Regions from separate parts of the Streptomyces sp. NBC_01591 genome, predicted to be linked through region 2. Evidence: predicted binding sites of a transcription regulator. Region 2 holds the regulator's gene; each other region holds the start of a gene.
What was found. Region 2 encodes HrcA, which represses chaperone genes, less so after heat shock. Its sites were predicted from a motif close to TTNGCACTCNGNNNNNCNGAGTGCNAA; they were not measured.
Positions count from the first base shown of each region.

Region 1: a site for HrcA is predicted at 5,272-5,298, ahead of groL (chaperonin GroEL). Genes of this name have one in related genera too.
Region 3: a site for HrcA is predicted at 3,785-3,811, ahead of groES (co-chaperone GroES). Genes of this name have one in related genera too.

Region 1 is NZ_CP109327.1:4,838,764-4,848,489, forward strand. It holds gene OG978_RS22580 (alpha,alpha-trehalose-phosphate synthase (UDP-forming)) at 146-1,549, opposite strand; gene OG978_RS22585 (glucosyl-3-phosphoglycerate synthase) at 1,604-2,560, opposite strand; SAM riboswitch class I at 2,714-2,840, shown strand; gene thrC (threonine synthase) at 2,858-4,195, shown strand; gene OG978_RS22595 (MoaD/ThiS family protein) at 4,226-4,504, shown strand; gene OG978_RS22600 (cold-shock protein) at 4,927-5,133, shown strand; gene groL (chaperonin GroEL) at 5,461-7,083, shown strand; gene OG978_RS22610 (alpha/beta hydrolase family protein) at 7,185-8,519, opposite strand; gene OG978_RS22615 (esterase/lipase family protein) at 8,676-9,726, opposite strand, start outside.
Region 2 is NZ_CP109327.1:2,968,845-2,978,570, reverse strand. It holds gene OG978_RS13925 (AMP-dependent synthetase/ligase) at 1-1,154, shown strand, start outside; gene OG978_RS13920 (ATP-binding SpoIIE family protein phosphatase) at 1,366-3,291, shown strand; gene hemW (radical SAM family heme chaperone HemW) at 3,364-4,605, shown strand; gene OG978_RS13910 (DUF3097 domain-containing protein) at 4,696-5,514, opposite strand; gene OG978_RS13905 (MBL fold metallo-hydrolase) at 5,538-6,260, opposite strand; gene hrcA (heat-inducible transcriptional repressor HrcA) at 6,459-7,475, shown strand; gene dnaJ (molecular chaperone DnaJ) at 7,476-8,612, shown strand; gene OG978_RS13890 (nitronate monooxygenase) at 8,760-9,726, shown strand, end outside.
Region 3 is NZ_CP109327.1:5,236,056-5,245,781, reverse strand. It holds gene OG978_RS24620 (hydroxyacid dehydrogenase) at 1-719, shown strand, start outside; gene OG978_RS24615 (ester cyclase) at 788-1,501, shown strand; gene groL (chaperonin GroEL) at 1,602-3,227, opposite strand; gene groES (co-chaperone GroES) at 3,326-3,634, opposite strand; gene OG978_RS24600 (DUF6234 family protein) at 3,950-4,426, shown strand; gene OG978_RS24590 (polysaccharide deacetylase family protein) at 4,617-5,648, opposite strand; gene OG978_RS24585 (THUMP-like domain-containing protein) at 5,731-7,023, shown strand; gene OG978_RS24580 (hypothetical protein) at 7,160-7,825, opposite strand; partial or broken gene OG978_RS24575 (VOC family protein) at 7,861-8,109, opposite strand; gene OG978_RS24570 (MFS transporter) at 8,192-9,726, opposite strand, start outside.

The DNA of each region.
Region 1 (9,726 bases), 1.9 Mb from region 2:
GCCTCGCGGCGTCGCGGGGGCTGGGGCACGCACCTCGCGGCGTTGTCGTCAATCACCAACGCTCCGCGTTGCCTCAATCCTCTGCCTTGCGATGCACGCACCCCAGCCCCGCTCCTTCACCCGCGCTGCCTACTGCCGGACGCTCTCACTCCCGCCGCAGCGCGTCCAGTTGGTCCAGGAACCACTGCTGCGGCGGCAGCGCTACCGCCGCCGCGGCCAGGCGTTCCGTGCGTGCGGCTCGTTCGTCCTCCGCCATCGTCAGCGCCTCGTGCAGCGCCACCGCCGTCGCCGAGACGTCGTACGGGTTCACCACGACCGCGTCGCTGCCCAGCTCCTCGTACGCCCCCGCCTCCCGCGACAGCACCAGCGCGCAGCCGTGGTCGGAGACGACCGGGATCTCCTTGGCGACCAGGTTCATGCCGTCCCGGATCGGGTTGACGAGCGCCACGTCGGCCAGCCGGTACGCGGCGAGCGAGCGGGCGAAGTCGTCCTTGACGTGCAGCACGACCGGCGTCCAGCCCTCCGTGCCGTACACGGCGTTGATCTCGTCGGCGACCCGCTGCACCTCGGCCGTGTAGTCGCGGTACACCGCGAGGTCCTGCCGGGAGGGGTACGCGAAGGCGACATGGACGACGCGCTCGCGCCATTCGGGCCGCTCGGCCAGGAGCTCGCGGTAGGCGAGCAGGCCGCGCACGATGTTCTTGGACAGTTCCGTTCTGTCCACCCGTACGATCGTCCTCCGGCCGGGGCCGGCCTGCTCGCGCAGCGCCGCCATCCGCTCGTCCACGTCCGCCTCGTGCGCCCGGCGGCGCAGGAAGTCCGCGTCCGCGCCGAGCCCGTGCACCCCGATCCTGGTCCGCCCGGTGCCGCCCAGAATCTGGGTGCAGCAGCCGATGAACGCGTCCGCCCAGCGCCGGGTCAGGAACGCCGCCCGGTCCGCGCCCAGGATGCCGTGCAGCAACTGCTCGGCGATGTCGTCGGGGAGCAGCCGGAAGTAGTCGACGGGCGCCCACGGGGTGTGCGAGAAATGGCCGATCCGCAGGTCGGGGCGGAGCTCGCGGAGCATGCCGGGCACCAGCGCCAGGTGGTAGTCCTGCACCAGCACCGCGGCGCCCTGCCCCGCCTCCTCGGCGAGCGCCTCGGCGAAGGCCCGGTTGTAGGTCTCGAACGAGGCCCACTGCCGCCGGAACTCCGCGTCGAAGACCGGCTCCAGCGGTGTCTGGTACAGCATGTGGTGGACGAACCAGAGCACCGAATTCGCGATGCCGTTGTACGCGTCGGTGTGGACGTCCGCGTCGATGTCGAGCATCCGTACACCCGGCTCACCGACCCCGCGCCGGACCGCCTCCCGGTCCCCGTCGCCGAGCGCGGCGCACACCCACAGCTTGTCGTCGACGGCGCTCAGCCCGGAGACGAGACCGCCGCCGCCCCGTCTCGCGTCGAGCGATCCGTCCGTGCCCAGGGTGTACGAGACCGGGCCGCGGTTGGACGCGACGAGGACCTGGGCGTCGGACCGGGCAGCGGGCTGGGCATCGTGCGCGGAGACCATGTTGCGGAATCTAGCCCGATCACGAACCGCCCAAACGTGCGAAGTCAGGCCACGTCAGGCCGCGCGCCGCGAAACGTACTCCTCGATCTCGCACATCGGGGGCCGCTCCTCGGTGTCCACGGCATGGGTGCGCGGTACGAAACCGTTCGGGCCGCGCTCGAACTGGGTGAGCGCCGGGCGCACCAAGTGGCCGCGGGACAGCCGCAGTTGTGCGGTCCGGTAGATCGCTGCCGCCATCCGGCCGAGCGCCTGCCCGTCCTGGTGCCGGTGCTTGCGCACCCCCACGTCGACCTGGGCCAGCGCGTCCAGCCCCACCGTGTGCAGCGCGTCGACCAGGAGGCCCAGCTCCACGCCGTAGCCGACGGGGAAGGGCAGCCGTTCGAGCAGGGAGCGGCGTACGGCGTACTCACCGCCCAGCGGCTGGACGAAACCGGCCAGTTGCGGCCAGTGCAGATTGAGCAGCGGACGCGCCACCAGCTCGGTCACACGACCGCCCTGGCCTGCTGTGTCACCGAAGGGGCGGTCGTACATCGCCTTCACGAACTGCACGTCAGGGTCGGTCAGCAGCGGGCCGACGATGCCGGAGACGAAGTCCGCCGAGAAGTCCTTCAGGTCGGCGTCGACGAAGCACACGATGTCGCCGCCGGTCACCAGGAGCGAGCGCCACAGCACCTCGCCCTTGCCGGGCACGGCCGGAATCCGGGGGAGTATCGCGTCGCGGTGCACCACCCGGGCGCCGGCCTCCCGGGCCACTTTCGCGGTGGCGTCCGTGGAACCGGAATCGATCACCACGAGCTCGTCGACCAGCTGGATCTTCTCCATCAGCTCGCGCCGGATCGTCGCGACGATCTCGCCGACCGTCGCCTCCTCGTTCAGTGCGGGCAGTACGACACTGACGCTGCCGCGGCCCGCTTCCCCGGCTCTTGCCCTGGCGGCCAGCAGGCGGTCCATCGGGCGGTCGGCGGCCGACCAGGAGCGCCTGGCCAGCCAGCATTCGACCTCTTCCAGCACGGTCGATACTCCCTGTATGTGATCCATCTCGCGGTTCGGACGACTATCTCAACAGTCCGATGCTTCGGTTACAGTCTTGAACAACGCGGACGACCATCGCATGCCGGGGTCCGTCCGCCGATAAATGCCCGGATCGAAGATCCGGTGCCACAGCGCTCATCCAGAGGGACTGAGGGAACGGCCCGTTGAAGTCCCGGCAACCCTCCCGCCGACCGCGAGGTCAGGTGGGGAAGGTGCCAATTCCGTCTCGTGGCGAAACGCGCCGCGAGGAAGATGAGGAGAAAGGGCCTCGCCACCATGGCTGCGCAGACCGTTGCAGTAAGCACCAATTCTTCCGCCGAAGCCACCGAAGCCGCGGAATCCACCGGCGCCCACGCCGTCGACCTCGGTCCCGCCGCGGGGCTTTCCTGCCGCGAGTGCGGCGAGCGTTTCGAGCTCGGCCCCATTTTCGCCTGCGCGTCCTGTTTCGGGCCGCTCGAAGTGGCGTACGACCTGCCGAGCGGCTCCCCCGAAGAGCTGAGGAAGCGCATCGAGGCCGGACCGGCCAACATCTGGCGCTACGCGCCGCTGCTGCCGGTCCCCGCCGATGTCGCCGAGAAGCCGAACCTGAACCCCGGCTGGACCAAGCTCGTCCAGGCCGACAACCTCGCCCGTGAGATCGGTGTCGAGCAGGGCAAACTGTTCGTCAAGGACGACTCCGGCAACCCCACGCACTCCTTCAAGGACCGCGTCGTCGCCCAGGCCATCGAGGCCGCCCGCGCCTTCGGCTTCACCACCCTCTCCTGCTCCTCCACCGGCAACCTCGCCGGCGCCGTCGGCGCCGCGGCGGCCCGCGCCGGCTTCCGCTCCTGCGTGTTCATCCCGCACGACCTGGAGCAGGGCAAGGTCGTCATGGCGGCGGTGTACGGCGGTGAGCTGGTCGGCATCGAGGGCAACTACGACGACGTCAACCGCTTCTGCTCCGAGCTCATCGGCGACCCGCTCGGCGAGGGCTGGGGCTTCGTCAACGTCAACCTGCGCCCGTACTACGGCGAGGGCTCCAAGACCCTGGCGTACGAGATCTGCGAGCAGCTCGGCTGGCAGCTCCCGGACCAGCTGGTCATCCCGATCGCGTCCGGCTCGCAGTTCACGAAGATCGACAAGGGCCTCCAGGAGCTGATCAAGCTCGGCCTCGTCGAGGACAAGCCGTACAAGCTCTTCGGCGCCCAGGCCGAGGGCTGCTCGCCGGTCTCGGTCGCGTACAAGGGCGGCCACGACGTCGTCCGGCCGCAGAAGCCGAACACGATCGCCAAGTCCCTCGCCATCGGCAACCCGGCCGACGGCCCGTACGTCCTGGACATCGCCCGCCGAACCGGCGGCGCGGTGGAGGATGTGAACGACGAGCAGGTCGTCGACGCGATCAAGCTGCTGGCGCGCACCGAGGGCATCTTCGCGGAGACGGCGGGCGGTGTGACGGTCGGCGTGACGAAGAAGCTCATCGAGGCCGGTCTGATCGACCCGTCGCTGACCACCGTCGTACTCAACACGGGTGACGGCCTCAAGACCCTCGACGCGGTGGCCGATACCTCACAGGCGACCGCGACCATCCGCCCCAGCCTGGACGCGTTCCGCGCCGCCGGCCTCGCCACCAGCTGACCACCCGAGACTCCAGGAAGGGCACCCACCATGAGCGTCAAGGTCCGCATCCCCACCATCCTCCGCACCTACACGGGCGGCCAGACCGAGGTCCCGGCCGAGGGCTCGACCCTCTCCCAGGTCATCGAGTCCCTGGAGCAGAACCACCCGGGCATCGCCGCCCGCGTCCTGGACGACCAGGGCAAGCTGCGCCGCTTCGTGAACGTGTACGTCAACGACGACGACGTGCGCTTCGAGGGTGGCCTGGAGACGGCGACGCCGGACGGCGCCGGCATCTCGATCATCCCGGCGGTGGCGGGCGGCTGCTGACGCCCCGTCCGACCGCACCGCGTTATCGAATTGCCCCCTCCGCTTATTGAAGCGGAGGGGGCAATTCTGCATGGTTGAGCGCGGTACAGTGTGGGAAGTCCCCCCAGCTGCCCGTGCCGCCCGCATATGAGAATGCGCCCGGCCACGACAAGATGCAGCCAAAGTGCGCGATCCGCTTGAGGCATAAGTCGCCTTTGCCTGGCCCGACTTGCCCAGGAATCTCATGAATTCCGCATATCCGGGCGTTCGGTGCTGCCTAGAATTCTCGTCCGATTGACCTGTTGCAGAGGGCAGTTGGGCAGATACATTCAGCCGCGGTCGACGCGTTCCGGCGCACACACCCTCTCCTGTCGGAGGGTGAGTTCTGACCCGGGTCCGCGAAGTGCGGTCCTGCGCAAGGGCCAGTAATAGGGGAGTTAGGCATGGCTCAGGGCACCGTCAAGTGGTTCAACGCGGAGAAGGGGTACGGCTTCATCGCGGTCGACGGTGGTGCGGATGTTTTCGTCCACTACAGCGCGATCCAGATGGACGGGTACCGCACCCTCGAAGAGGGTCAGCGAGTTGAATTCGAGATCTCGCAGGGCCAGAAGGGGCCGCAGGCAGACATGGTCAAGCTCGCCGTCGGCTGAGTTCGGCGCGGTCGGCCAACGACACCACTCACGCACTGAGGGCCCGTACCCCGGGGGTACGGGCCCTCAGTGCGTCCCGGTGCGCCCTGAGCGCCCCGAGCCGCCCCCCGGCGCAGTGTCCACATCCCGAGGGGGACGCTTGCACTCTCGGGGGTCGAGTGCTAATCATTGGCGTTAGCACTCTCCAGGTGAGAGTGACAGAACTTGGATCGGGCCGGTGAGGCCCGCAGGGCCGATGGGGCAAGGAACCACCGGTCACGCAGGCCGTCCGTCGCGGGCGCCACTCGGTCCGGAGAAATCCACCCCTGTCCGGGAGGACCACTTCACATGGCCAAGATCATCGCGTTCGACGAGGAGGCCCGGCGCGGTCTCGAGCGCGGCATGAACCAGCTCGCCGACGCCGTCAAGGTCACCCTTGGCCCCAAGGGTCGCAACGTCGTCCTTGAGAAGAAGTGGGGCGCCCCCACGATCACCAACGATGGTGTTTCCATCGCCAAGGAGATCGAGCTGGAGGACCCGTACGAGAAGATCGGTGCGGAGCTGGTCAAGGAGGTCGCCAAGAAGACGGACGACGTCGCCGGCGACGGTACGACCACCGCCACCGTTCTCGCCCAGGCTCTCGTCCGCGAGGGCCTGCGCAACGTCGCCGCGGGTGCCAACCCGATGGCCCTCAAGCGGGGTATCGAGAAGGCCGTCGAGGCCGTCTCCGCCGCCCTCCTGGAGCAGGCCAAGGACGTGGAGACCAAGGAGCAGATCGCTTCGACGGCCTCCATCTCCGCCGCCGACACCCAGATCGGCGAGCTCATCGCCGAGGCCATGGACAAGGTCGGCAAGGAAGGCGTCATCACCGTCGAGGAGTCCCAGACCTTCGGTCTGGAGCTCGAGCTCACCGAGGGTATGCGCTTCGACAAGGGCTACATCTCGGCGTACTTCGCCACCGACATGGAGCGCATGGAGTCGTCCCTCGACGACCCGTACATCCTGATCGTCAACTCCAAGGTCAGCAACGTGAAGGACCTCCTTCCGCTGCTGGAGAAGGTCATGCAGTCCGGCAAGGCGCTGCTGATCATCGCCGAGGACGTCGAGGGCGAGGCCCTGTCGACCCTGGTCGTCAACAAGATCCGTGGCACCTTCAAGTCCGTCGCCGTCAAGGCCCCGGGCTTCGGTGACCGCCGCAAGGCCATGCTCGGCGACATCGCCATCCTCACCGGTGGCACCGTCATCTCCGAGGAGGTCGGCCTCAAGCTGGAGAACGCCGGTCTCGACCTGCTCGGCCGCGCCCGCAAGGTCGTCATCACCAAGGACGAGACGACGATCGTCGACGGTGCCGGTGACAGCGACCAGGTCCAGGGTCGCGTCAACCAGATCCGCGCCGAGATCGAGAACTCCGACTCGGACTACGACCGCGAGAAGCTCCAGGAGCGCCTCGCGAAGCTGGCCGGCGGCGTGGCCGTCATCAAGGCCGGTGCCGCGACCGAGGTCGAGCTCAAGGAGCGCAAGCACCGCATCGAGGACGCGGTGCGCAACGCCAAGGCCGCCGTCGAGGAGGGCATCGTCGCCGGTGGTGGCGTGGCTCTGCTCCAGGCCTCGGCCGTCTTCGAGAAGCTGGAGCTCTCGGGTGACGAGGCGACCGGCGCCAACGCCGTCAAGCTGGCGCTGGAGGCCCCGCTCAAGCAGATCGCCGTCAACGGTGGTCTCGAGGGCGGCGTCGTCGTCGAGAAGGTGCGCAACCTGGCCGTCGGCCACGGTCTGAACGCCGCGACCGGCGAGTACGTCGACATGATCGCCGAGGGCATTCTCGACCCGGCGAAGGTCACGCGCTCCGCCCTGCAGAACGCCGCGTCCATCGCCGCGCTGTTCCTCACCACCGAGGCCGTCATCGCCGACAAGCCGGAGAAGGCCACCGCGGCCGCTCCGGGCGGCATGCCGGGCGGTGACATGGACTTCTGATCCTGACGGATCGGTAGTTCCGGCACAGCTTCACAGCTCTGCCGCGTGGGCCCCGGGACCAGCTGGTCCCGGGGCCCACGCGCGTTCCCCACCTGTCGGCGCTACCGCGCGAACACCATCTCCGGGAAGCGTTGCGAGGGCCCGTCCAGCAGATGGTCGTCGCGCCCGCGCAGCCACCGGTCGAAGAACGACGCCACGTACGCCCGGTTCGCGGCCAGCGCCCGGCCCGGCGGCACCGTCCCGACCGCTCCGGCGAGCCCGCCCTCCGGCACCGCGCCCTGCCGGGCCAGCTGGGGCAGCAGCACCTCGGCGTCCGTGTACGAGGCGTGCCGCGAACCGGTCAGCGTCACATCGGCCTTCCAGCCGCGGGTGTTCGCCCAGAACGCCGCCCACGACGGCTGTTGCCGGTAGTCGCCCGAGCCCTCGCTCCCGGTCCCCATCAGCAGCAACGGCCGGTCGAGCCCGTCCAGGGCCACGCTGCTCAGGTGGGTACCGTCCGGTTCCCGCCCGCCGACGTAGTCCATTACGCCGTCCATGTTGATGCCCGCCCGGACGCGCCGGTCGTCGTGCATCGTCTGCGCCGTGGTGAACCCGCCCGCGGACTGGCCGAACATGCCGACCCGGCGCAGATCGAGCGCTCCGCCGAACCGTGTCCGGTTCAGCCGGGCCAGCTCGTCGAGCAGGAACCTGCTGTCGGCGACCCGTACCGCCACGACCTTCTCCAGCAGAGCGCTGATCGCCTCCGGGTCGGTCGGCGGCGTCCCGTCGAAGATCCGCATGGTGGCCAGCCGGCCGTCGGGGAACTCGACCTCGGTCGCCTCGTGGGTGTGGTCGATCGTGACGACGGCGTACCCCCGGCTCGCCAGGTCCTCCACGAGCGCGGTGTTCCAGGTTCGCGGGTCACCGAGCCCGGGAGAGTACAACACCACGGGCAGTTGCCCGGCCCGGTGGTCGACGGGTGCGTCCTCGTGCGCGTGGGTGAGCGTCGCGCCCCAGTCGACGCTCCCGGGCGCCAGTCCCAGGTTGAGCGCCGCGGCTCCCTCCGCGCTCCCGAAGTGGGCCGCCGCCCCGGCCGTCATCTGCGACACGGCACGCCCCGGTCCGCCCGGCCGGGCCGGGTACCAGAGGCTGACCATCAGCTCCCGGTGGGCGGAGGTGCCCGGCACCCAGGGCTCGGTCCGCGAGCGGTCGACGAGGTGGAGCGCGACGCTTCCGACGGCGAACGGACCGGTGGGACGCGGGAGTTCGGCCTTCGGTAGCGAGGACCGGCGGGTGGCCGGCCCCCCGGAGGTCCGCCCGGTCGCGGCGGCGGGTGACGGCAGGGCGCTCGTGGCCAGCAACGCCGAAGCCGCCAGTCCGGTGACGAGCACCTGACGACGGCTGTGACTACGGCTGCGGCTGCGGTCGCGACTCGGAATGTGCGGGACGGCTGTCACGTGGGGCTCCCCCGTAGGTCTGCGGTCGACGCGCCCACGATGCCCGCCGGAGCATCGTGAGCGCGTGATACCGCAGTCCCCACTTCGTCGTGAGCGCCTGGCTCCCCGGTATGACGGGACGTCGGACACCGCGACGCTTCCGCGTTACGTCCCGTCCTACGGCAGGCGGTCGAGGAGCCAGGTGCAGAGTTCCTCCGTCACGAGGGTGTGTCCCTCGTTCCGGGAAGCGAGCTTGAACTCGTCCAGCCCGCTCGCGTCCTCCGAGGGCTCCGAGATGTTCTTGTACAGCTCCTCGTCCGTGTCCAGATCGCCGACATCGACCGCGCTGACGGACGGCACGAAGCAGTGCGACCGGATGCGTACGTCGGTCTTGAAGCCGAGGATCGGGCTCAGGGCGTTCAGCCCGTCGGCGAGGATGCCGAAGCCTTCGAGTGAGCCGCCGGGTGCGCCGTCGATCGACGGGAGCCCTTTCGTGCGGACCTCGTTGGTCTTCAGCGTCACCACTCGCAGCTTCGCGACGAGTTCGTCGGGGCCCGGCGCCTGGGTGTAGAGCTTGGTTCCCACGACCGACAGGCCCTTGCCCTCCAGGGCCAGTTCGCCCGCCCGCACATCGGTGCCGGTGCCGTCGGCCACGCCGTTGGCGACGCCGATCAGCCGGGGCCGGCGCGGCCATTGGCCGACGGCTGCCATCTCGGCGAGGAACTGGGCGCGCAAGACGCTCTGGTCCGGTGTGTCGTCCCACTTCTCGATGTGTCGCCACAGCAGCTGCTGGGCGGCCGGGCTGTTGATCTGGTCGGAGAACCGGCTGTCGAGATCCTTGATGTAGTGCGCGAACGCCTGGAGCGCGATCGGGATCCAGGCGCCGCGGTGCGGGCTGTCGTACGAGAAGTACAGCGCCGTCTGGTGGTCGATGCCTTCGTACTCCAACTTGGCCAGCGCATGCCGGGTGACGAGCCCGCCCATGCTGAACCCGCCGACGGCCAGCGGAGTGAAGTCCTGTCGTTCTTCGATGGCCCGCATGATCGCGGCCTGCGCGGTGCGGGAGTTGTCCAGAATCGATGCACTGCGTTCGTGGAAGCCGAGAAGGATGACGTCATGGCCACGGCGGCGCAGCTCGCTGATGAGCGCGTAGTCGCCGAACTCCATGATCTCCCAGGAGAATTCCAGCTCGCTCGGCCCCGTGTTGAAGCCGTCGGCGAAGATGACC
Region 2 (9,726 bases):
GGCTGCCGCTCGCGCACGTCTTCGGCAAGGTCCTCACCTCCGGCCAGATCGAGGTCGGCCACGTCACCGCCATCGACGGCCGGGTTGACAAGATCATCGAGAACCTGCCGGTGGTCCAGCCGACGTACATGGCCGCCGTCCCCCGGATCTTCGAGAAGGTCTACAACGGCGTCGCCGCCAAGGCGCGGGCCGGCGGCGGGGCCAAGTACAAGATCTTCCAGTGGGCGGCCGGGGTCGCCCGCGAGTACGCCACGGTCGCGCAGGACAACTTCCGGCGCACCGGCACGGCCTCCGTCCCCTTCGCCCTCGGCGCCAAGCACAAGGTCGCCGACGCCCTCGTCTTCGCCAAGATCCGCGAAGCCTTCGGCGGCCGGCTGCGCGCCTGCATCTCCGGCTCCGCCGCGCTCGCCCCCGACATCGGCTTCTTCTTCGCCGGTGCCGGGATCCACATCCTGGAGGGCTACGGCCTCACCGAGTCCAGCGCCGCCTCCTTCGTCAACCCGGGCGAGGCCTACCGCACCGGCACCGTCGGCAAGCCGCTCCCCGGCACCGAGGTGCGGATCGCGGACGACGGCGAGATCCTGCTGCGCGGCCCCGGCCTGATGCAGGGCTACCACGGGCAGCCGGAGAAGACCGCCGAGGTGCTGGAGTCGGACGGCTGGTTCCACACCGGCGACATCGGCGAGCTGTCCGTGGACGGCTATCTCCGGATCACCGACCGCAAGAAGGACCTGATCAAGACGTCCGGCGGAAAGTACATCGCCCCGGCGGAGGTCGAGGGGCAGTTCAAGGCGGTCTGCCCGTTCGTCTCCAACATCCTGGTGCACGGCGCGGACCGTAACTTCTGCACCGCCCTGATCGCACTCGACGAGCCGACCATCCTCGGCTGGGCCGCCGAGAACGGCCTGGGCGGGAAGCCGTACGCCGAAGTGGTGGCCTCCCCGCAGGCCGTCGAGCTCATCGAGGGCTATGTGAAGCGGCTCAACGAGGGGCTGCAGCGCTGGCAGACCATCAAGAAGTTCCGGCTGCTGCCCCGTGACCTCGACATCGAGCACGGCGAGCTGACGCCCAGTCTCAAGCTGAAGAGGCCGGTCGTCGAGCGCGCGTACAAGGGTCTCATCGACGACATGTACGCAGGGTCCCGCGAGGCGTAAGCAGGTCCTCGCGGACCGGTCGCACGGTGCGGCTGCCTCTGTTCCTCCCCGCTCATTTTCTCCGCTCAACTTCGGCAACTCGCTGCTTATGGGCATGGTCCATCTGTCACTCTGTCGGTGTCGTCAGCGCCGCCCAACGAGAACAGACAGACACCAACGAGAACAGACAGAGCGAGAACAGGTCAGGAGCTGCACCGTGGGGCCCATTCCCTTGCAGCGGGACATCGTTCAGCGTCCCGGTATTCCCGCAGGCCGTGCGGATGCGCGGCCGGTCGCCCATACGTCCCTGCCCGGAAACCTCCTCGCACCCTCCGCCGCCCGCCGGTTCGTCCGGGCCGCGCTCGACGAGTGGACCGGGCTCGGGCTGCCGGCGGCCGTGGGCTTCAGCGAGCGCGTGGCCGAGGACGCGGAGGTCGTCGTCAGCGAGCTGGTCACCAACGCGGTCGTGCACGCCGGGACCAACGTGGAACTGCTCGCCCGGCTGGAGGAGGCCACCGAGGACGAGGCCGCGGCCCTGGTGCTGGAGGTCTCGGACCACCATCCGGCCCGCGCCGTGCGCAGCGACCGCCCGGAGACCGGAAGCGCGGCCGAAGCGGCGGAGGGGGCCGGCATCGCGGGCCCCGACGAGCCCGCCGAGTACGGTCGCGGGCTCCAGCTCGTCGGCACCCTCGCCGAGCGCTGGGGCATCACCTACCGCACCGGCCTCAAGACCGTCTGGGCCCGGCTCCCCGTGGACGACTGGAACCCGTTCCCGGAACCGGCGGCCGAGCCCGAATTCCAGCAGGGACTGCGCGCCGCCGAGCTGCTCGCCCCCACCGCCCGGCGCGCGCTGCGCGACGACGCGGACTGGGCCGGCCGCGGCGCGCTCTCGTTCCTCGCCGAGGCCTCGGACCTGCTCGCCGGCCAGCTCGACGAGGACATCGTGGCGGCGCTCTCCGGACAGTTACTGGTGCCCAGACTCGCCGACTGGTGCGCGATCTGGCTGGAGCCCGAGAACGGCGGACCCTCGGCCGTCCCCCGGCTCGCCAGTGTCTGGCACCGGGACGAGGCCGAGACCGGGCAGCTGCGCACCCTGCTGGAGCAGGACCCGATCCGGCTCCCCGAGCGGGTCGGCACCGGGCCCGTCTCCATGCCGTGGCCCGGGGGCGAGGAGGACGGCGAGAAGGCCGACGAGCCCGCCGCGTCCGCCCTCGCCTACCGGATCACCTCCGGCGGCCGGACACTCGGCGCCGTGCTCCTCGGCCGGGAGGGCCTCGCCCGCGTCCCCGACGAGGTGACCGCGCTCATCGAGGACTTCGTACGCCGGGTCGGCCTCGCCGTCGGTGCGGCCCGCGCCTACACCCGGCAGGCCACCATCAGCCGCATCCTGCAGCGAGCGCTGCTGCCCGGCAAGGTCGCCGACATACCGGGGGTCACCAGCTCGCTGGTGTACGAACCCAGCGACGACGGCGTCGTCGGCGGTGACTTCTACGACATCTTCCCGTGCCCCGGCGACCGCTGGTGCTTCGTGCTCGGCGATGTGCAGGGCAGCGGCCCCGAAGCCGCCGTCGTCACCGGCCTCGCCCGCCCCTGGCTGCGGCTGCTGGCCCGCGAGGGCTTCGGCGTCGGCGAGGTCCTGGACCGGCTCAACCGGCTGCTCCTCGACGACGCGATGGAGGCCGCCGAGGCGGCCGCGCTCATGGTGGCCGCCGCGGGCGGCCAGCAGACGGCGGACACCGGGCAGTCCCGCTTCCTGTCCCTGCTGTACGGAGAACTCGTACCGCTGCCCGGCGGCGGCGTGCGCTGCACCCTGGCCAGCGGCGGCCACCCGCTGCCGCTGCTGCTGCGGCCCGACGGCGAGGTGCGTCCGGCCGCCGAGCCGCAGATGCTGCTCGGGATCTTCGACGACGTCGCGTACGAGAGCCAGAGCTTCGAGCTGGCGCCCGGCGACAGCCTGCTGTGCGTCACGGACGGCGTGACGGAGCGGCGTTCCGGGCCGCTGATGTTCGACGACGGGGACGGGCTGGCCCTGGCGCTGGCCGGCTGCACCGGGCTGTCGGCCGACGGGATCGCGGACCGGATCAAACGGGCGGTGCACGAATTCGCCGAGCGGCCGCCCGACGACGACCTGGCGCTGCTGGTGCTGCAGGCGGGGTGAGGACGCGTGGTCGGGGGCGGGCGGCTTCCGTGATCACGGGCGTGGCTCGGACATCCCGGGCGGCGCGCGACAATGGGCGGTATGCCTTCCGTACTGCCCGATGGTGAACCCGTACCCGACGACGGGGCGCTGCCCCGCCATGCCCTGGAAGGCGCCGCCGACCGGCCGCTCGGCTTCTACCTGCACGTGCCGTACTGCGCGACCCGCTGCGGCTACTGCGACTTCAACACCTACACCGCGACCGAGCTGCGCGGCTCCGGCGGCGCGCTGGCCTCCCGGGACAACTACGCCACCCATCTGATCGGCGAGGTCCGCCAGGCCCGCAAGGTGCTCGGGGACGATCCGCGTCCGGTCCGCACGGTCTTCGTCGGCGGCGGTACGCCGACCCTGCTGGCCGCCGCGGACCTGGTCCGGATGCTGGGGGCGATCCGCGAGGAGTTCGGGCTCGCGGACGACGCCGAGATCACCACCGAGGCCAATCCGGAGTCCGTCGGTCCGGCGTATCTCGCCGAGCTGCGGGAGGGCGGCTTCAACCGGATCTCGTTCGGGATGCAGAGCGCGCGGCAGCACGTGCTGAAGATCCTGGACCGTACGCATACGCCGGGGCGGCCCGAAGCGTGTGTCGCCGAGGCCCGGGAGGCGGGCTTCGAGCACGTCAACCTCGACCTGATCTACGGCACGCCGGGGGAGTCCGACGACGACTGGCGGGCCTCGCTGGACGCCGCGATCGGTGCGGGGCCGGACCATGTGTCCGCGTACGCGCTGATCGTCGAGGAGGGCACACAGCTGGCTCGGCGGATCCGGCGCGGCGAGATCCCGATGACCGACGACGACGCCCACGCGGACCGGTATCTGATCGCGGACGAGGCGATGGCCGCGGCGGGCTTCTCCTGGTACGAGGTGTCGAACTGGGCCCGTACGCCGGAGGGCCGGTGCCTGCACAACGAGCTGTACTGGCGAGGGGCCGACTGGTGGGGCGCCGGGCCCGGGGCGCACAGCCACGTCGGCGGGGTGCGCTGGTGGAACGTGAAGCATCCGGGTGCGTACGCGCAGGCGCTGGCCGAGGGGCGGTCGCCGGGGGCCGGGCGCGAAATCCTCTCCGAGGAGGACCGGCGGGTCGAGCGGATCCTGCTGGAGCTCCGGCTCCAGGACGGGTGCCCGCTCGGCATCCTGGCCCCGGCCGGTCTGGCCGCTTCCCGCCGTGCGCTGGCGGACGGGCTCCTGGAGTCCGGGCCGTACGAGCGGGGGCGGGCGGTGCTCACCTTGCGGGGGCGGTTGTTGGCGGATGCGGTGGTGCGGGATCTGGTGGACTGAGGGGGCGGGGGCTCTGCCCCCGGACCCCCGCTCCTCGATCGCCGGAGGGGCTTGATTTCGCTCCTCGATCGCCGGAGGGCTGTCGGCGGGCTATTCGGGGGCTGTCACGAAGTCGATCAGGTGCTCCACCGAACCCAGCAGGTCCGGCTCCAGGTCGCGGTACGAGTGGACCGTGGACAGGATGCGCTGCCAGGCCGCGCCGGTGTTCTCCGGCCAGCCGAGGGCGCGGCACACGCCCGTCTTCCAGTCCTGGCCGCGCGGTACCACCGGCCAGGCCGTGATGCCCGCGGAGGACGGCTTCACCGCCTCCCACACGTCGATGTAGGGGTGGCCGACCACCAGCACGTTCGCGTCCGAGACCTGAGCGGCGATCCGGGACTCCTTGGAGCCGGGGACCAGGTGGTCGACCAGGACGCCCAGCCTGGCGTCCGGGCCGGGGGAGAACTCGCGCACGATGGCGGGGAGGTCGTCGATACCCTCCAGGTATTCGACGACCACGCCCTCGATCCGCAGGTCGTCGCCCCAGACCCGTTCGACCAGCTCCGCGTCGTGCCGGCCCTCCACATAGATCCGGCCCGCCCGCGCGACCCGGGCGCGCGCCCCGGGGACCGCGACCGAGCCCGAGGCCGTGCGCGCGGGGCGCACCGGAGCGGCGGCCGAGGGGCGTACGAGGGTGATCACCCGGCCCTCCAGCAGAAAGCCGCGCGGCTCCATCGGGAACACCCGGTGCTTGCCGAAGCGGTCCTCCAGGGTCACCGTCGGACCCTGGGCCGTCTTCTCGCAGCGGATCACCGCACCGCAGAATCCGGTGGAGACCTCCTCCACGACCAGATCGGTTTCGGCGGGGACCTCGGGAACGGGGGCGGACTTCTTCCACGGCGGGGTCAGGTCCGGCTGGTAGCTGCGCATCGGACGACGATAGGCCCTGAGGGTCACGACACGCCGAAGCGTACGGCCAGTTGTTCGCGCTGGTCCCGTACGAACGCAGCGTCCACCACCGCCCCGTGCCCCGGTACGTACACCGCGTCCTCGCCGCCCAGCGCCAGCAGCCGGTCCAGCGCGGCCGGCCAGCGGGACGGGAACGCGTCCCGGCCCGCCTGCGGTTCGCCGGACTCCTCGACCAGGTCGCCGCAGAGCACGATCGCGGGGGAGCCGGGGACGACCGCCACCAGGTCGTGGCCGCTGTGTGCGGGGCCCACGTCGGCCAGCAGCACCTCGCGCCCGCCGCCCAGGTCGAGCGTCCAGTCGCCGTACACCTGGTGCTGCGGGACCACCAGCGCGTCGACGGCCTCCGCCGCGTCGTGCTCGCTGACCCCCTGGCGCACCGCCGAGGTGTGCAGATCGTCCGCCCCGCGCTTCAGCAGCTCCGCCATGCCGACCGCCCCGTACACCTCGGCCCCGGAGAACGCGGCGGTGCCCAGCACATGGTCGAAATGGGGATGGCTGAGTGCGATATGCGTCACCCTCCGGCCGAGCAGGGCCTGCGCCTGGGCCCGTACCTCGGCACCCTCACGGAGCGTCGATCCGGTGTCGAAGAGCAGCACTCCATCGGCTCCGGCCACCAGTGCGACCGTTGCGTCCCACCCGGGAAGGCGCCGCCGGCCCACTCCGTGACCGAGTCGCTCCCACCCGAGCTCTTCCCAAGAGGCATCCATACCGGGACGCTATCGGCAAACGACCTGCGCAGTCTCGCGGTAGCGTGGCCGGTTGCCCTTGCTAGGCCCCCACTCGGCCGCCGTACACTGGCCGGGGGATTGCTGGCACTCGCGATGACAGAGTGCCAGGCGGATTCCTGGGCAGAGAAACAGGAACGTCCCGAGAACCACCGAGGAACACAGCTGGAGGTGTGCGCGATGCTCAGCGAACGCAGACTCGAAGTGCTTCGCGCCATCGTCCAGGACTATGTCGGCACGGAGGAGCCCGTCGGCTCCAAGGCGCTCACCGAGCGGCACAAGCTGGGGGTCTCCCCGGCGACCGTCCGCAACGACATGGCGGTGCTGGAGGACGAGGGCTTCATCGCCCAGCCCCACACCAGCGCCGGACGCATCCCGACGGACAAGGGCTACCGGCTCTTCGTCGACAAGCTCGCGGGGGTCAAGCCCCTCTCGTCGCCGGAGCGCCGTGCCATCCACAATTTCCTCGACGGCGCGGTCGACCTCGACGATGTCGTGGGCCGCACCGTACGGCTGCTCGCGCAGCTGACCCGGCAGGTCGCCATCGTGCAGTACCCCTCGCTGACCCGGTCGACGGTGCGGCATGTGGAACTGCTGTCGCTGGCAGCCGCCCGGCTGATGCTCGTGCTCATCACGGACACCGGCCGGGTCGAACAGCGCATGATCGACTGCCCCGCCCCGTTCGGCGAGACCTCTCTCGCCGATCTGCGGGCCCGGCTCAACAGCCGGGTCGTCGGACGCCGCTTCGCGGACGTCCCGCAGCTGGTGCAGGATCTGCCGGAATCCTTCGAGAGCGAGGACCGGGGAACCGTGTCCACCGTGCTCTCCACCCTGCTCGAAACCCTCGTCGAGGAGACGGAGGAGCGGCTGATGATCGGCGGCACCTCCAACCTCACCCGCTTCGGGCACGACTTCCCTGTGATGATCCGGCCGGTGCTGGAAGCACTGGAGGAGCAGGTCGTGCTGCTGAAGCTGCTCGGCGAGGCCAAGGACTCGGGCATGACCGTACGTATCGGGCACGAGAACGCCCACGAGGGGCTCAACTCCACGTCCGTCGTCGCGGTCGGCTACGGTTCGGGCGACGAGGCAGTCGCCAAACTCGGCGTGGTCGGACCGACCCGCATGGACTACCCCGGAACGATGGGAGCGGTACGCGCAGTGGCACGTTACGTCGGACAGATCCTGGCGGAGTCGTAAGTGGCCACGGACTACTACGCCGTACTCGGCGTGCGCCGCGACGCATCTCAGGACGAGATCAAGAAGGCATTCCGTCGGCTCGCCCGCGAGCTGCACCCGGATGTGAACCCCGATCCGAAGACCCAGGAGCGGTTCAAGGAGATCAACGCCGCCTACGAGGTGCTGTCGGACCCGCAGAAGAAGCAGGTCTACGACCTCGGCGGCGACCCGCTGTCCGCCTCCGGCGGCGCGGGCGCGGGCGGATTCGGACAAGGCGGCTTCGGCAACTTCTCCGACATCATGGACGCGTTCTTCGGTACGTCGTCGCAGCGCGGACCCCGTTCGCGCACCCGGCGCGGCCAGGACGCGATGATCCGTCTGGAGATCGATCTCGCCGAGGCGGCGTTCGGCACCACCAAGGACATCCAGGTCGACACGGCCGTCGTCTGTACGACCTGCAGCGGCGAGGGCGCCGCGCCCGGCACCTCCGCCCAGACCTGTGACATGTGCCGCGGCCGCGGCGAGGTCTCCCAGGTCACCCGGTCCTTCCTCGGCCAGGTCATGACCTCGCGGCCCTGCCCGCAGTGTCAGGGCTTCGGTACGGTCGTGCCGACCCCGTGCCCGGAGTGCGCCGGCGACGGCCGCATCCGGTCGAGGCGCACGCTCACCGTGAAGATCCCCGCCGGTGTCGACAACGGCACCCGCATCCAGCTCGCGGGCGAGGGCGAGGTCGGCCCCGGCGGCGGCCCGGCCGGCGATCTGTACGTGGAGATCCACGAGCTCTCGCACGCGGTGTTCCAGCGCCGCGGCGACGACCTGCACTGCACGGTCACCATCCCCATGACGGCGGGCGCGCTCGGCACCAAGGTGCCGCTGGAGACGCTCGACGGCCTGGAGGAGGTCGACATCCGGCCGGGCACCCAGTCCGGCCAGTCGGTTCCGCTGCACGGCCGCGGCATCACGCACCTGCGGGGCGGCGGGCGCGGCGATCTGATCGTCCATGTCGAGGTGATGACCCCGACGAAGCTGGACCCGGAGCAGGAGCGTCTGCTGCGGGACCTGGCGAAGCTGCGTGGCGAGGAGCGGCCCACCGGCCAGTTCCAGCCCGGCCAGCAGGGGCTGTTCTCCCGGCTGAAGGACGCCTTCAACGGCCGCTGACCGGTCCCGCAGACCGTTCCCGGACGCCGGACGGACCCGCTCGACGGGCCCGTCCGGCGTTTGCGTACGAAGCCGTCCGGCGTTTGAGTACAAAGCGGACCCCGGGCCGCGCACGCCGGGCCGCGCGGGACGTGACACGATGCGGTCATGTCATCCGCGTTGACCGATCTCTGCCGGTATCCGATCGTGCAGGCCCCGATGGCGGGGGGCACGTCCTGTCCGCAACTCGTCGCGGCCGTCTCCGAGGCGGGCGGGCTCGGGTTTCTCGCCGCCGGGTACAAGACGGCGGACGGCATGTACAACGAGATCAAACAACTGCGCGGGCTGACCGGTCAGCCCTTCGGCGTCAATCTCTTCATGCCGCAGCCGGGGCTCGCCGACCCGAGCGCCGTCGAGGTGTACCAGCACCAGCTCGCGGGCGAGGCCGCCTGGTACGAGACCCCGCTCGGCGACCCGGACTCCGGCGGCGACGACAACTACGACGCCAAACTCGCCATCCTCCTGGAGGATCCGGTCCCGGCCGTCTCGTTCACCTTCGGCTGCCCGACCCGGGACACCCTCGACGCCTTCGCCGCGGTCGGCACGTACACCGTCGTGACGGTCACCACGCCCGAGGAGGCCCAGACCGCCCAGTGGGCGGGCGCCGACGCGGTCTGTGTCCAGGGCATCGAGGCGGGCGGCCACCAGTCCACCCACCGCGACGACCCGCAGACCGACGGCGCCGGAATCGGACTGCTCTCGCTGGTGTCCCAGGTCCGTGAGACCGTGCAGATACCGATCGTCGCCACGGGCGGGCTGATGCGCGGCTCACAGATCGCCGCGGTGCTCGCCGCGGGCGCGGAGGCGGCGCAGCTCGGTACGGCGTTCCTCGTCTGTCCCGAGTCCGGGGCGAGTCCGCTGCACAAGCAGGCACTGACAAATCCGCTGTTCGTGCGGACCGCCCTGACCCGGGCGTTCTCCGGCCGCCCGGCCCGCGGCCTGGTCAACCGGTTCATGCGCGAGCACGGCCCGTACGCCCCCGCCGCCTACCCGCAGGTCCACTACCTGACCGCCGGGCTGCGCAAGGCGGCGGCGAAGGCCGGGGACGCGCAGGGCATGGCCCTGTGGGCGGGTC
Region 3 (9,726 bases), 2.3 Mb from region 2:
AACGCGGCATCACCGTCACATCCGCGGCCGGGGCCAACGCCCTGCCGGTCGCCGAATTCACCCTCGCCGCCATCCTGTTCGCCGGCAAGCGGGTCCTGCACACCGCGCACCGCTACCGCGGTCTGCGCGCCGGCCACGACTGGCTCGCGGAGCTCGACGGAGCCGGCAACTACCGCCGTACGGTCGGCATCGTCGGCGCCTCCCGCATCGGCCGGCGCGTGATCGAGCTGCTGCGCCCCTTCGACCTGGACGTGCTGCTGTACGACCCGTACGTGGACGGTCCGGAGGCGGCGCGGCTCGGTGTACGGCTCACCTCGCTCGACGAGCTGTGCGCGAGCAGCTCCGTGGTCTCGGTGCACGCGCCCCAGCTCCCGGAGACGCACCATCTGATCGGTGCGGCGCAGCTGTCCGCCATGGCCACCGGGACGACGCTGATCAACACGGCGCGGGGTTCGCTGATCGACGAGGACGCGCTGCTGCCCGAGCTGACGGCCGGACGGCTGCAAGCGGTGCTGGATGTGACGGAACCCGAACTCCCGCCCGAGCACTCGCCGTTGTACACCCTGCCCAATGTGCTGCTCACCCCGCATGTCGCGGGTTCGCTGGGCGATGAGCTGCACCGGATGGCCGACCAGGCGCTGGACGAGATGGAGCGGTTCGCGGCCGGCCTGCCCTTCGCGGACCCCGTGCATTCCGGAAGTCTGAGCCACTCGGCCTGAACCGTCGAAAAGCCCGCTCCTCACTAAACTGGAAGCATCCCATCCGGAACGTGAGACCGGGAGGCATCATGAGATTCGTACAAGTTATCGACTGCAAGACGGAGCGGTTCGAGGACATGGACCGTCTCATGGACCAGTGGGTCGAGCAGACCAAGGGCACCCGGACCGCCACTCACAGCCTCATCGGCAAGGACCGCTCCGACGGGTCCCACTATGTCGAGATCGTCGAATTCCCGTCGTACGAGGACGCGATGGCGAATTCCGGGCTGCCCGAGACCGAGCGGATCTTCCAGGAGATGGTGGCGCTCTGCGACGGGATGCCCACCTTCACCGACCTCGACGTGGTCCGCGACGAGCAGCTGAACCAGGCGCAGTCACGCCGCTTCTTCCACGAGATCGCCGTCGGAGGCAATCTCGACGCCATCGACGAGGTGTTCGCGCCCGACTACATCGACCACGACATCGCGAAGACGGAAAGAACCGTGGTCGGCTCCGACAGGCTGCGGAACGATGTCGCCGGATGGCGCGCCGCCTTCGACTTCTCCTTCGACCTGGACCGGCAGATCTGCGAGGGCGACGACGTCGTGACGCTGTGGACCTGGACCGGTACCCACAAGGGCGAATTCATGGGCATCGCTCCCACGGGCAGGCAATGCGTCATGTCCGGCACCACGATCTTCCGGTTCAAGAACGGAAAGATCCAGGAAGGCTGGTGGCACGAGGACCTCATGGGCCTGATGCGTGGGCTCGGTGCCCTCGACCAGGGAACGGCTCCCGCCTGAACAGCGCACGTTCCGCCTGAACAGCTGAAGGCCCCCTGTCCCACCGCCGAGCGGTGGGACAGGGGGCCTTCTTCGGCTGTCAGCCCTGAGCGGCTACGCGTCAGTGCGAGTGACCGTGACCGCCGTGGGCGGCATCGGCCTCTTCCTCGGCCGGCTTCTCGACGACCAGGGTCTCGGTCGTGAGCAGCAGCGACGCGATGGACGCGGCGTTCTCCAGCGCGGAGCGGGTGACCTTGACCGGGTCGATGACGCCGGCCTTCACCAGGTCGCCGTACTCGCCGGTGGCGGCGTTGAAGCCCTGGCCCTTGTCGAGCTCGGAGACCTTCGAGGTGATGACGTAGCCCTCGAGGCCGGCGTTCTCGGCGATCCAGCGCAGCGGCTCGACGGCGGCGCGGCGCACGACCGCGACACCGGTGGCCTCGTCGCCGGTCTTGTCGAGGTTGCCCTCCAGGACCTTGACGGCGTGGACCAGAGCGGAGCCACCACCGGAGACGATGCCCTCCTCGACCGCGGCGCGGGTCGCGGAGATGGCGTCCTCCAGACGGTGCTTCTTCTCCTTGAGCTCCACCTCGGTAGCGGCACCGACGCGGATCACGCACACGCCGCCGGCCAGCTTCGCGAGGCGCTCCTGGAGCTTCTCGCGGTCCCAGTCGGAGTCCGTGGCGTCGATCTCGGCCTTGATCTGGTTGACCCGGCCCTTGACGTCGCCGGGCTCGCCGCCGCCGTCCACGATCGTCGTGTCGTCCTTGGAGACGGTGACGCGGCGGGCGGTGCCCAGCACGTCCAGACCGGCCTGGTCGAGCTTGAGGCCGACCTCTTCGGCGATGACGGTCGCACCGGTGAGGGTGGCGATGTCGCCGAGCATGGCCTTGCGGCGGTCACCGAAGCCCGGGGCCTTCACCGCGACGGCGTTGAAGGTGCCACGGATCTTGTTGACGACGAGGGTCGACAGCGCCTCGCCCTCGACGTCCTCGGCGATGATCAGCAGCGGCTTGGAGCCACCGGCCTGGATGACCTTCTCCAGCAGCGGGAGCAGCTCCTGGATCGAGCCGATCTTGCCCTGGTGGATCAGGATGTACGGGTCGTCGAGGACGGCCTCCATACGCTCCTGGTCGGTCACCATGTACGGGGACAGGTAGCCCTTGTCGAAGGCCATGCCCTCGGTGAAGTCGAGGTCCAGACCGAAGGTGTTGGACTCCTCGACGGTGATGACACCGTCCTTGCCGACCTTGTCCATCGCGTCCGCGATGAGCTCGCCGACCTGCGGGTCCTGCGCGGAGAGCGCGGCCACGGCGGCGATGTCGGTCTTGTCGTCGATCGGTCGGGCGGTCGCGAGGAGCTCCTCGGACACGGCCTTGACCGCGGCGTCGATGCCCTTCTTCAGGGCGGCCGGGGAGGCACCGGCGGCGACGTTGCGCAGACCCTCGCGGACGAGCGCCTGGGCGAGCACGGTGGCGGTGGTCGTACCGTCACCCGCGACGTCGTTGGTCTTGGTCGCCACCTCCTTCACCAGCTGGGCACCGAGGTTCTCGTACGGGTCGTCGAGCTCGACCTCGCGCGCGATGGTGACACCGTCGTTGGTGATGGTGGGAGCGCCGAACTTCTTGTCGATGACGACGTTGCGGCCCTTGGGGCCGATCGTCACCTTGACCGTGTCGGCAAGCTTGTTGACGCCGCGCTCAAGGGCGCGACGGGCGTCCTCGTCGAACTTCAGGATCTTCGCCATGGGAGCTGAGCTTTCCTCTCGAACGAACTGCGCCCCCGACCACCCGGCTGGTTATTCGCGGGGGCCAGGGGCGCAGAACAGAAGCAAACGTGGGTGAATTACTTCTCGACGATCGCGAGCACGTCGCGAGCCGAGAGGACGAGGTACTCCTCGCCGTTGTACTTCACCTCGGTGCCGCCGTACTTGCTGTACAGCACGACGTCGCCGGTCTTGACGTCGAGCGGAAGGCGCTCGCCGTTCTCGAAGCGGCCCGGGCCCACGGCCAGGACGACGCCCTCCTGGGGCTTCTCCTTGGCGGTGTCCGGAATGACCAGGCCGGAGGCCGTGGTCTGCTCGGCGTCGAGCGGCTGGACCACAATGCGGTCCTCGAGCGGCTTGATCGCAACCTTGGTGCTGGCGGTCGACACGATCCGGTCTCCCCCTTCGGAGATCTCACGGGGTAACAGTCTTGGGTGGCGACCAGGTCGATCCGTCGTCGCGGGTGCCGGACCTGCCAGTCGCGCAGTACTGCTGGCACTCTCCAGTGGTGAGTGCCAGCACCGAGACTATGACCGCGATTAGCACTCGGTCAAGCGGAGTGCCAATTCAAGCAATCGTGGCGTCGCCGCCGCACCGCTCCCGCGGCGCGAAACCCGACGATCGGGGCACGGTCCGGACAACAGTCCGGACAACATGGGAACAACGTACGGACGGACCGGACCGTTCCGTACGACCGTGTGGGCATGACCCGCCCTTCTCCGTACCCTCAGCCGGGCCCGAGCTCCGGGCGGCGGCCGTACGAATCGCGTGCCGTGAACGGCTGCCTCGATGTGGTGCTCGGGCTGCTGCTGGTTCTCCTGGAGGGGCTGATCTGCGCGGTCGCCGCCTTCCGGATGGCCTTTTCGCGAGCGGACCTCGGCGGCCCGGAATCGACGGGCCCGCCGCCGATGGACTGGACTCCCGTCCTCACCTTCGGCGGGATCGCCGCGGTGATCTGCCTGTTCGCCGTCGTGCTGATCCGCGGCAACCGGCCCTGGGCCGGCGCGATCCAACTACTGGCGGCGCTGGCGCTGTGCGTGGTGACGGTGCAGGTCGGCCACGAGGACTACCGCCGCTCGCACCCGGCGCCCACGCCCGCTCCCTCGTACGATCCCGGCCGGACCGGCCACCAGTGCCTCAGCGGCGGCGACAGCCGCGAGTGCCGGGACTCCGGCAGCTGACGGCAGGAGATCACGACCATCGAGCCCGGCTCGCCGTGATCGCCGTGCGCGGGCGTCCGCGGCGGGTGGTTCACCTTCTGGGCGGCCTTGCGGCCCAGCCGTTCGATCGGGTCCACCGACTGGGCGCAGCCGGTGGTGGCGAGGAGCGCACCGGCCACCAGCAGTCCGGCGAGCAGCCGGTGCGTGTTTCTCATACGTAGTCCTCCAGCCGGGCCACCGCGTAACCCCGGTCCGTGACGGTCTTCATGACCGCCCGGACCAGGTCGGCCATGCTGCCGTCCCATTCACCGCGGCCCCGGAAGTGCGTGAGGATGATGTCGCCCGGGTGCAGGTCCTCGTCCTCCTCGCGCCACTCCATGCGGTCCGGGAACGCCTCGGCGTTCCAGAGGGGCACGGCCTTGATCCCGCAGGACTTCGCGATGCGGAGCGTGTCCCCGTTGTAGTTGCCGTACGGCGGGCGGAAGAGGATGGGGCGCTTCCCGAACTGCTTCTCGATGATGTCCTGCTGGTCGCAGATCTCGCGTTCCTGCTCGGCGTACGAGAGTCCGGGCAGATAGGGGTGGTTGAGCGTGTGGTTGTTGAGGGTGACGCCCAGCCGCTGCGCCTCGCCGAAGTACCCGTAGTTGTCGCTCACCTCGTAGTCGCTGAGGAACGCGCTGTACGGGATGTCCAGCTCGTCCATCATCTGCAACAGCTCGGGGTCCTTCTCGGAACCGTCGTCCATCGTCAGGAAGACGACGCGGTCCTTGGTCGGGACGGTGGTGAAGACCGGCGGCAGCGAGTCGTCGCCGCCCTCCACCTCGAAGCCCTCGCGGGTGGTGATGCGCGGTTTCACGGCGGGCGGTTGCGGTGCGATCAGCGGCGGCTTCTCCAGCCCCCACTTCTTGGCGAGCGCCGCCCGCACGGCCGGGCTGAACTGCGCGTTCTCATGGGCTCCGCCGGGTACGCGGCCCTGACCGGCACGTTGCCCGGGGCCGCCCGGGTGTCCGGCGGCGGGTTCTTGGCCCGGGTTCCCGGCAAGGGGCCGGTCCCGGTGCCCGGTGTCGCCCGCCTGCCCGCCGGCCCCGGAGGCGCAGCCGGAGCCGACCGCGGCGACCAGGAGTGCGGCCAGGACGGCGCAGGCGGGCCGGTGCCCGCCGGAGCCCCCTCCCCGTCCGGAATCGGGCGCGACCGATCCGCGCCACTTCGTGGTGTTTTTTTCCTTTTGTCGTACAAGCTGCATGGCGCCGCATACTGCCAGCACGTGATCGGCCTCCCGGCCCGACACCGCCGCCGGGCCCGCCGGTCTACCCGGCTGGCTCACAATGGGGCGGGTGAACGCTTTCGCCCCGAACGACCCGTCCGCCGACGACCGGTCCGACGCCCACGACCCTTCCCCAAGCTCTCGGCTTCGCTCGAGCGGGGGAGACGCCATCGCCGCCTTCATGGCCCTGCGCACCCCCGAGGGCGCCGCGCTGCTGGACGAGCTGCGGTCGTACGACCCCGCCCAGGAACTCGCCACCGCCACCCGGCTGCGCCGCACCCACCCGGCCGCCCTGGTCTCGGCGGCTCTGGGACAGGCGCGGCTCCGGCAGCGGGCGGTGGCGAAGTTCGGCGCCGAGGACGCGTACCGGATGTTCTTCACGCCGAACGGCGTCGAGCAGGCGACCCGTACGTCGGTGGCCACCCATCGCGCGCGGCGGTTCGCGGAGGCGGGCGGGGTGCGCGCTGTCGCCGACCTCTGCTGCGGGATCGGCGGCGACGCGATCGCGCTCGCACGGGCGGGCATCTCCGTGCTCGCCGTGGACCGCGACCCGCTGACCGCCGAGGTGGCCCGCGCCAACGCCGCCGCGCTGGGCCTGGACGGCCTGATCGAGGTGCGGTGCGCCGATGTCGCCGACATCGACACCTCGCCCTACGACGCGGTCTTCGTCGACCCGGCCCGGCGCGGCGGAAGGGGCCGGATCTTCGACCCCGAGGCGTACTCCCCGCCGCTCTCCTGGGCGACCGGCGCCGCGCTCGCGGCCCCGCGCGCCGCACTGAAGATCGCCCCGGGCATCCCGCACGAGGCGATCCCGGCGCAGGCGGAGGCCGAGTGGATCTCGGACGGCGGCGACGTGAAGGAGGCGGTGCTCTGGTTCGGCGAGGGCTTCGCGGCCGGTTCGTACCGCGCCACCGTGCTCCCGGCCGGGGCCACCCTGTGGTCCGGGGCCCCGCTGCCCGCCCCGCCCGTCGGCCCGGTCGGCCGCTATCTGTACGAGCCCGACGGCGCCGTCATCCGCGCCCATCTGGTCGCCGACATCGTCGCGCGGTGCGACGGCCGACTGGTCGACGAGACCATCGCGTACATCACGAGCGACCGGCCGTACGAGTCCCCGTACACCTCCGGGTACGAGATCACCGACCACCTGCCCTTCAACATGAAGAAGTTGAAGGCGCTGCTGCGGGAGCGGAAGGTGGGCGTCCTGACCGTCAAGAAGCGCGGCTCGGCGGTCGAACCGGAGGAACTGCGCCGCCGGATGAAGCTCCAGGGGCCGAACTCCGCGACGGTCTTCCTGACCCGGGTGGCCGGAGCGCCGACGATGCTGATCGGCCACCCGCTGACCGGCCCGGCCTGACCTGCCGGGCGGCCGGGCGGCCGGGCGGCCGTCAGGCGAGGTCGGTCAGGTCCTCCGCGTACACCTGCGACAGCGGCTGAGGGCCCCCTGCGTGACCCATGTAGCCCGTCCGTGTCCCGTCAGGACAGGTCCGCGGTCAGCGGTGGGCACCGCCCCCGACGGAGATCAGCGGCTCCGGAACGGGTGCCCCGACCAGTACCCGCAGCACCCAGCGCCGGTGGGCGAACGCCTTGACGACGCCGATCAGTCCGATGATCCAGCAGATCAGTCCGAGCCCCATGACCAGGGCGGCCAGGCCGTACGCGCTGCCGTCCAGCACGCCGCCGGCCGGGACGGCGATGCAGGTGTACAGCCCGACCGCGCAGAGCGCGAAGGACATCAGCAGCCAGGCGAGGGAGGCGCCCGGCATCCGCAGTACCGCGTCGCGCGCCGGATCGCGTTCCAGCCCGCCCCAGGCGTCGAGCAGTCGGCGGATCCTGCGGTCGCGGCGCAGTCCGATGACGACGAGGATGACCGCGGGCACCACGCAGCCTGCACCCACGGCGGCGAGGATCACACCGATCCCGGCGCTGATGACGTCGTACGACTCCTCGAAGGTGATCAGCGCCGAGCCCACCAGCAGCCAGCCGAACGCGCAGAGCGCTCCCCACAGCCACAGCATCGCCAGCCGGCCCGGTGAGACATGTGCCTTCACCAACTCCCCGAGCACCGCGGCCCGGTCGGCGAGCAGGGCCTCCCGGTCGGGCCAGGAACGTATTTCCACGGGCGGTGGCGGTGGGGGCAGTTGTGCGCGGCGAGACATGGGGCAGACCCTACCGACCGCGCGCGCGGGCCTGTTCAGGCGTTGCGCAGCGCCTCCAGGTCCAGCTTCCGCATGCCCATCATCGCCTTCATGGCCCGCTCCGCCCTGCCCGGGTCCGGGTCGGAGAACGCCTCGTCGAACCCGTGGGGCACCAGCTGCCAGGACAGGCCGTACTTGCCCTTGAGCCAGCCGCACTGCCCCTCCTCGCCGTCCTTGGTGAACTCGGCCCACAGGGTGTCCACCTCTTCCTGCGAGGCGCAGTCCACGGAGAGCGAGATCGCCTCGTCTGCTCATCGATGCGGATCAGCGACATGAAGCGCGGCATGGTGACTCCTAGGTCGGCAGGCCGGGGGCTTTCCCCGCCTCTCACCCTTGCGTCGAGCGGGACCCGGCCGGATCGACAGCTCCCGGGAAGTTCTTCTGAGAATTTTCCGGCCCGGCCACCGGAGCGGTCTCGGACCCGGTCTCCGGAGCGGTCTCCGGGGTGGCCGCCGAGGCAGTCTCCGGGCCGGTCCGCCCGCGCCCCGGGAGCAGCACCAGGGCCGCCAGTGCCGCGACCGCGAGCAGCCCGGCGCATACCCAGAACGCCGCCGAGTACCCGGCCGCCAGGTCGGCCGGACGACTTCCGTCGCCGGTGACCCGGGCGGCGACGGTGACCAGCACCGCGAGCCCCAGCGAGCCGCCCACCTGGCGGGCGCTGTTCAGCAGCCCGGAGGCCATGCCCGTCTCGTCGGGCGCCACATCGGTCGTGGCCGCCGTGCCGAGCGGTACGAAGCACATCCCGATGCCGACGCTGCAGACCAGGGACGGGCCGAGGATCGAGTACAGGAAACTGCCGTCCGCCTGCGCGGTCGCCGCGAATCCGGCGAGGCCGAGCGCGGCCAGGGAGCCACCGAGCGCCAGCAGCCGTCCGGTGCCGAGCGCCGCGACCGTACGGGTGGCGACGAGCGAGCCGGCGATGACGCCCGCCGAGAACGGCAGGAAGGCGATACCGGCGGCGGTCGGCCCGAAGTCGAGCACCTGCTGCATGTAGAGCGAGACGAAGTAGAACGCGGCGAACTGCCCGGAGCTCAGCAGCAGGCAGAAGAGATTCGCGGTCAGGACCGGCCGCCCCTTCAGCAGGCCGGGGCGGAACAGCGGAGTGCGGGTCCGCAGTTCGACGGCGACGAAGGCGATCAGCAGCAGCACGGCGGCGCCGAGCGTGCCCAGCGTCCGGGGCGACCCCCACGCGTCGGTCGAGGTGCGTACGAGTCCGAGGACCAGCAGCGTCGTACCCGCGGTGGCCAGCAGCGCTCCCGCCACATCGAGCCGGGCGCCGGTCCGGGCCGGACCGCCCCGCAGTCCGCTGCGCATACCCCCCACCAGCGCGAACGCCACGATCGGCACGTTCACCAGCATCACCGCGCGCCAGCCCGCCGCATCGGTGAGCACCCCGCCCGCGAGCACGCCGACCGCACCGCCCGCCGCGCCCGCCATGCCCCACAGCCCCAGGGCGCGGGAGCGGGCGGGCCCGGCCGGGAAGGCCAGGGCGATCAGGGCGAAGGCGACCGGGGCGAGCGCGGCGGCGCCGACCCCCTGCACCGCCCGCGCGGCGATCAGCGCGCCGGGCGACCAGGCGAGCCCGCCGACCAGGCTCGCCGCGCCGAACAGCGCCAGGCCCGCCGTCAGGACCAGGCGGCTGCCGAGCAGATCGGCGAGCCGCCCGCCGAGCATCAGCAGCCCGCCGAAGGCCAGCGCATAGGCGTTCACCACCCACAGCAGCCCCTGCGGCGTGAAGCCGAGATCGCTGCGCATGTCCGGCAGCGCGACGTTCACCACGGACATGTCCAACGCCACCATGAACTGCACGATGAGGGCCACCAACAGCAGCCAACGCGTGTGCCGTGACTGATCGTTCACGA